DNA from 2 places in the Arthrobacter sp. B0316-1-20 genome. Region 2 is predicted to be linked to the other one. Evidence: riboswitches for the same ligand, from Rfam matches in the RefSeq annotation. Region 2 holds a riboswitch; the other holds the start of a gene.
The links. Region 2 has a riboswitch for S-adenosylmethionine ahead of AC5RW2_RS20145 (methionine ABC transporter ATP-binding protein). Riboswitches for the same ligand answer to the same signal wherever they lie in the genome.
Positions count from the first base shown of each region.

Region 1: linked by a shared signal. The riboswitch ahead of AC5RW2_RS13505 (PIN domain-containing protein) and the one ahead of AC5RW2_RS20145 (methionine ABC transporter ATP-binding protein) in region 2 are both predicted to bind S-adenosylmethionine.

Region 1 is NZ_JBNHHC010000007.1:103,054-106,410, forward strand. Features, by position in the region: gene AC5RW2_RS13500 (TM0106 family RecB-like putative nuclease) at 1-1,526, opposite strand, end outside; SAM riboswitch class IV at 1,789-1,912, shown strand; gene AC5RW2_RS13505 (PIN domain-containing protein) at 2,217-2,618, shown strand; gene AC5RW2_RS13510 (Nramp family divalent metal transporter) at 2,896-3,357, shown strand, end outside.
Region 2 is NZ_JBNHHC010000012.1:75,395-78,751, forward strand. Features, by position in the region: gene AC5RW2_RS20140 (methionine ABC transporter permease) at 1-290, opposite strand, end outside; gene AC5RW2_RS20145 (methionine ABC transporter ATP-binding protein) at 287-1,339, opposite strand; SAM riboswitch class I at 1,453-1,544, opposite strand; gene AC5RW2_RS20150 (LLM class flavin-dependent oxidoreductase) at 1,614-3,035, opposite strand; SAM riboswitch class I at 3,124-3,213, opposite strand; gene AC5RW2_RS20155 (APC family permease) at 3,304-3,357, opposite strand, start outside.

The DNA of each region.
Region 1 (3,357 bases), on a different contig from region 2:
ATGGTGTCGGCTTCAGCGTCATTGCCGGTATCTCGGGCAGCGCAGTACTGCGCGTAAGCCACCACCGACGCGCCCGCGTCTTTGACGTCGCCGGAGCGCAGGTTGTCGCCCATGTAGAGCGGTTCCAGTTTCTTGATGCTGTAGGAGTTTTCCGAAATCCGCAGGCTGTGCCGGACCGTGTCGTACAGGTCCACCAAGATGCCCTCGCGCAGCAGTTCGTCCACGGTGTCTTCGCCGACCAGATGCTGCAACGATAGTCGGCGCAGGGCAGCCTTTTCGTAGTTGGCATAGTGGTAGATGTGCAGGCCGGGGTGGAGGCGCCGCCGTTCGGACACGTAATCCAGGAAGTCCGCCAGCGCTTTGCGTTCGCCCGCTCGGCTGTGCGCCCAGAAGGGTTTGAACGGCGCGGGGCCGCCAGCGGCCGGCGGGTTTTCCACCACGCCGAAAAGGTATTCCAGCCCCCAGATCCCGTCGTCGTCCTGCCAGAGCGGGTCGCCTTCGAAGTCGAAGAAGATATCGCCCGGGTCCGGGGCGGGCAGCCGCGCGAGGGTGTGCTGTTCCAGTACGCGGTAGGCAACGGTGTGTTCGGCACCGTCCTTGCGGAAGGTGACTTGCCCGTCCGGCTGGGCGGTGCCCGTTTGCATGCGGGCCTGGTCCCGCAGCCGGGCCAGCGCACCGTCGGGCGCTTCGCCTGCCGGCAATTCCAGCGCCGCCAGTTGATCGATGGTGCGAATTCCGGCCGCCTGGAGTTTGCGGCGGCGGGACGTGCTCATGCTAGCCACCAACACCAGATCGCGGTGCAGCTCAACCTGTTCCGCACAGTAGTCGCAGCGGCCGCACGCCTTGATCCGTTCGTCTCCCCAATGGACAGCTGCCGGCTGTCCCCGGTGCCCGGCGACCAGGTCCAGGAACCGGCCGCGGCGTTCGCGGAAGACCGGCAGCAGGTCGGTCAGGCTGTGGTCGCTGTGCCGGCCGTCGCCGAGCACCAGCGTTACCGTCGGAGCCGTGCCGATGCCCGCCTGGAGGAGCTGGTCGCCGTAGGCCGCCAGCTGCAGCAGCGCGGTGACCTTAGCGTGGCGGGCCAGTTTGGTGTCATAGACGGCGTAAGCCGGGGCACCGCCGTCGTGCTCGGTTTTGACCAGGAAATCAGAGCGCCCATGGAAGCTGCCGTCAAAGAAGGAGGCCTGGAACACCACGTCCGCGCCCGACCGCAGCGCCGCAAGGGATTCGGTATGCTTGGTGCGCAGGTCTTCGCGGGTGTAACTGCGCGTCTCGGCGATCTCCACCACGCCGGAGCCGAACTTGTCGCGAAATTGCTGCAGCACCCGGTGCTCGTGCAGATCGCCCAGCGCCGCGGTGCGCTCAAGCATCTCGTCCCGGCCGAAGTCCGGCACCGGGGAGCGGCCCAGCTTCTCGTCCAGCTTGCGCAACAACTGGTATTCGCACTGGGCGGCGGTGACCAGGTCGGTGGCCGTGTAGACCAGATCCGGGTCAGCCCCGTCGACGTCGGAGTCGAGCAGAAACACCGTGCCTCCTTGCTCACGTTGAAAGGTGCCAACCCGGCCGGCGGCGGGTCCCCCCAACGATATCCCGCCGCCGACCGGTGCCTGCCGGCAATCAAAGGTCTATCAGCCGACACGGACAGTTTCGGATGGTTGTGCCGGGATGGTCGCTAACATGCGCCGGGGCGGCCACCACAAGTGGGGAGGTGGAACGTTACGGTCCCTGTTACGCGGTGTGACCGCGGTCTCTGACATTTGGCACGCGGACTGGCTAAAGTGGCAACAGCTTCAAGAATTGTGGCCGCCAAGCTCCGACTTTGGCCACATACCAACCCCACGCTCGTTGGGTGGTTCGGATGACGAAGCGGCCTGCATCAGCCACTGGCTACCGGTGCGGGCAAGAGCACCCGAAAGGACTCGGCGCCCGGCGCCGGCTGTCATGGAAACCCTTGAATCTCCGCAACTTCAGGTCTTGAGTCTGGCCGACTACGAGCAGGTCTCCGCAGCGAGGGAAGCCTTTGTGGATTTCCTGCTGGAAGCGTCACTGCAAACCCGGGGGCAGCAGCGCGCCGTCGCCGCGGCCCGATGACAGGCAGGACCGGCCCGGCAGCGCCAGCGGCCAGCGTCGTACCTTCACCAGCGGCCAGCTCCGGGCCGGCGCCCGGCCCCGCTTCGTCGCCCGGCGAGGCCTCCGCCGGGAGGCGTGCCCGCGGGTTGCTGTTGGACACCGATGTGGTCGCCGAGCTCAGGCGGGAGAACCCGGACCCCGCCGTCGTGGACTTCCTGCAGAGGCGCCGCCGCTCGCGCGTCTACATTTCAGCGCTGACGCTGGGGGAGCTGCACGCGCTCAGCACCCAGGACAGCGCGCTGGCCGGGCGTGCCGACACCTGGCTGGGCGAGCTGACCGAGCGGTTCGCCGCCTACATCCTGCCGGTGGACCTGCAGGTGGCCGAGGCCTGGGCGCCTCTGGCGATCCAGGACGTGCCGGCCGTCGAGTCGCTGATCGCCGCCACGGCAGTGAAGCATTGCCTGACCGTGGTGTCCGGCAACGCCGAAGGCTACCGCCGGCTGTCGGTTGAGGCATGCGACCCGTGGAAGTCGACCCGGGCCTCATAGAACCGGTAAAGAAGCGCCCACGGCCGGCACCACGAAAACGTCCGTCGGGCCACCGCCTGTGAATATATCCGGTATGCAAACGGCCACAGTCGCGCCGCTAATTCCCGCCCAACGGAGCCATCGCGGCGCCGAACGGTTCCCCGTGTGGCTCCTTCGGTGATTTACTGACCGGGCGTTCTGAACGCGTGAGAAACTAAACGGGGTCCGGTGACGGGCGGCACGCGTGCCGCCCGTTTTCTGCGGACAAGCTCCATTTAAGGTAAGGAATACATGGCTCATGGCCACTGAGAACAACGCCCCGGGCGCGCTGGATGCCGCTGCGCGGGTGGACAACGACGGCGGCGCTCCCGCCAAGTGGAAGATCGTCGGTCCCGGCCTCGTCGTGGCGGCCACCGGCGTCGGTGCCGCGGATATGGTCGCCACTTTGGTGGCCGGTTCCCGTTACGGCTACGGCCTGTTCTGGGCGGTGATCGTCGGCGTCATCCTGAAGATCATTCTGGTCGAAGGCGCCGGGCGGTTCTCGCTGGCGACCGGCAAGACGATCTTTGAGGGCTGGCGCTCGCTGGGCCGTTGGACCACCTGGTATTTCGGTCCCTACATCATGATCTGGGGCTTCGTATACGGCGCCACCGCAATGTCGTCGGCAGCGCTGCCGCTGGCCGCGGTGTTCCCGGTGCTGCCGCTATGGGCTTGGGCCATCCTGATGGGCCTGGCCGGTTTCGTCATGGTCTGGTTCGGC
Region 2 (3,357 bases):
CCGGTGACCCACTTGGTCAGCGGGATGATGGCGGCCATCAGCACCAGGAACGGGAGCGAGCGGCCCATGTTGACGATCCAGCTGAGCGTTCCGTGCAGGCGCGGCCGGGGGAACAGGCCGCGGCTGTCCGTGTTGTACAGCAGCACGCCGGTGGCGCCGCCGACCAGGATCACCATGACCATCACGATGCCGACCATCGCCCAAGTTTCGCCGTAGGCGGGCAGCAGCAGCGCGGGCAGGTCCGCCCAGGGCGTGTCCAGCCCGACGGCGGCGGTTTCTGCGGGCCTCATGCGCGCACCTCGATTTTCTCGTTCCTTGCGTATGCGTCCGTCGGCGGCGTTTCCGCCGCGGTATCGGCACGGTGGCGTGCCTCTGCGGCCAGACCCAGGCCCGCCAAGTAGGCGCGGACTTCGGCCTCCGGGCGGCCGGCGACACCGATGTCGGCGCGGCCCAGCACCGTTTCACCATGGGCTTCCACCGAACCGCCGAGCAGCGCCACGCGCACCCCCAGACCGGTGGACAGGCGGGTCATCCACTCCGGGTCCACCGGCCCGTGCCGATAGGAAACGGACAGCGCGTAGTCGAAGCCGGCTGGCAGCGGGAGGGCCCGGATTGGCAGCAGTTGGCGGCCGGCGGCGGAGGCCTGGTCGGCAACCAGGGCGCCAATCGGCCCGTATTCCGCGACGCGGCCGCCGGAGAGCACGGCCACCTGATCGGCGACGTGGCGCACCACGTCCATCTCATGGGTGATCAGGATGACCGACAACCCCAGTTCGGTGCGCACGTCGTCCAGCAGGTCCAGGATCTGCTGGGTGGACTCCGGGTCCAGGCCCGACGTCGATTCGTCGGAGAGCAAAATCCGGGGACGAAGTGCCAGCGCCCGGGCAATGCCGACCCGTTGCTTTTGGCCGCCGGACAGCTGGCCGGGGTAGGCGTTGGCCTTGTGCAGCAGGCCCACCCGGTCCAGCAGTTCCGCCACGCGGTCCTCCATCTGAGCGTGCACCACGCCGAGGTTTCGCAGCGGCAGCGCCACGTTCTCCGCCACCGTCATCCGGCGCAGCAGGGCCGAATGTTGGAAGATCGTGCCGATGGCGCGGCGTTCGCCTCGCAATGCTTGCCCGGACAGTGCTGACAGGTCGCGGCCGTCCACCAGTACCTGGCCGGAGGTCGGTTTTTCCAATAAGGAGATGCAGTGGGAGAGGGTCGTCTTGCCGGCGCCGGAAGGGCCGACGACGGCGGTGATCGACCCCTGCTCGATGGTCAGGTCGATACCCTTGAGCACCTCGACCGTCCCGTGGCGGGTGTCGTAGCTCTTGTGCAGATTGCGGATTTCTATCATTGCGGGCCGCCCGCGGCATATCTTTTCATGCTGCTCCTGAAGGTCAGGGAGCCCCGGGCACAGCCGATCACGGCGCGCAGGCATGGCGCGGCCGGTTCCGGGCCGGCCCGGGTTCTCCATCGGTTCTGGCGTTAGCACCGTGCGGCAGTTGCCGGGGTTGCTGCGGCGTCATCGAGCCAGATCTCTCGGCCGCTCTGGATGGTTCTTGCCGACGGCGGTGCCCCCCTGAAGGGGAGGCGCACCGCCGTCGTTGTTCAGATGGTTCTGCCGGTGCCTACGCTCGGTGGGCGAGCGCGTTCTGCAAGCGGAAGCCGGCGGCCCGGTGGTTATCCGGCAGCTTGTCGCCGCGGCCGAAGAGCTTGTTGCGCAGGGTCCCCGGCGCGTACTCCGTGGGGTAGGCGCCCAGCTTCTGCAGCTCCGGCACGACGAATTCCACGATGTCCTCGAACGTGCCCGGGGTGATCGCGTAGGCCAGGTTGAACCCGTCCACGTCGGTCTCGTCGACCCACTCCACGAGCTTGGCGGCCACCTCCGCGCCGGAGCCGACGGTGATCGGGCCGAAACCGCCGACGCCGACCCATTCGGCCAGCTGGCGGATGGTCCACGGCTTGCCGCTGTCGCCGGAGGCCTTCTGGAAGGTCTCCACGGAGGACTGGATGGCGTTGGACTTCACGTTTTCGCCAATCACGTCATCCGGGCCGTAGGTGGACAGGTCCACGCCCATCCAGCCGGAGATCAGCGCCAGCGCCCCGTTGATGTCTGCGTAGGACTTGTAGTCCTCGAATTTGGCCTGCGCGGCGGCGGTGTCGGGCCCGGTCACCACGGTCTGCATCGCGTAGATGCGGACGTCGTAGCGGTCGCGTCCGGCCGCCTCCACGGCGTCGCGGATCTTCTTCACCGATGCGGCCAGCATCTCCTTGGTCGGGCAGGTCACGAACACCGCCTCGGCGTTCCCGGCGGCGAACTCGGTGCCGCGCTTGGAAGCCCCGGCCTGGAAGATGACCGGGGTGCGCTGCGGGCTCGGCTCGGTGATGGCGATGCCGGGAACCTTAAAGTACTTGCCCTCGTGCCGGATCTCGTGGACCTTCGCCGGGTCGGTGAAGACGCCGGTCTCGACGTCCTTGACCACGGCGTCGTCCTCCCACGAGCCCTCGAGCAGCTTGTAGATGACCTCGAGGTATTCGTCCGCGTGGTTGTAGCGCTCGTCGTGCTCCAACTGGTCTTCCTGGCCCATATTGCGTGCCGCCGAGGGCAGGTAACCGGTGACCACGTTCCAGCCGACCCGCCCGTTGGTCAGGTGGTCCAGCGTGGCCAGGCGGCGGGCGAATGGGTAGGGGTGCTCGTACGCGGTGCCGGCGGTGACCCCGAAGCCGAGGTTCTCGGTCACCGCGGCCATCGCCGAGACCAGCATGAACGGATCGTTCACGGGGACCTGCGTGCCGGCGCGCAGCGTGGTCTCGTTGGAGGACCCGAAGACGTCGTAGGTGCCGAGCACGTCGGCGATGAACAGGCCGTCGAACAGGCCCTTTTCCAGCACCTTGGCCAGGTGGGTCCAGTAGCCGATGGTGTTGTAGGTGGCGGACTTGTCCTGCGGGTGGCGCCACAGTCCGGGCGACTGGTGGCCCACGCAGTTCATGTCGAAGGCGTTGAAGCGAACTTGGCGCCGGGGGTCGGGCTGCGGGTTGTTTACGGTCATGTCAGGCTCCTTTTCTGATGAGAAGAGCCCGCGCCGGTCCTCCGTCGGGCATGCGGCTGCCAACGGAAGACCAACGAGAGATCGAGCTTCTCCATCGGTCCTGGCGGTAGCACCTTCCTCAGGGAGGGGGTTGCTGCGGCGTCAACAAGCCAGGTCTCTCGGCCGCTCTGGATGGGTACGTCTCCCATTGGACACCCGCGGGCGCCCCGGAGGGAAATGTCCCGCGTCACGCGGGGTAAGAATTACGACGGGTTACGCCGGGTATAAGTCACGACGCCGGGGCGGAGCCGGCTTTGGCCTGCGGCCGCTTCCATCCCGCCAC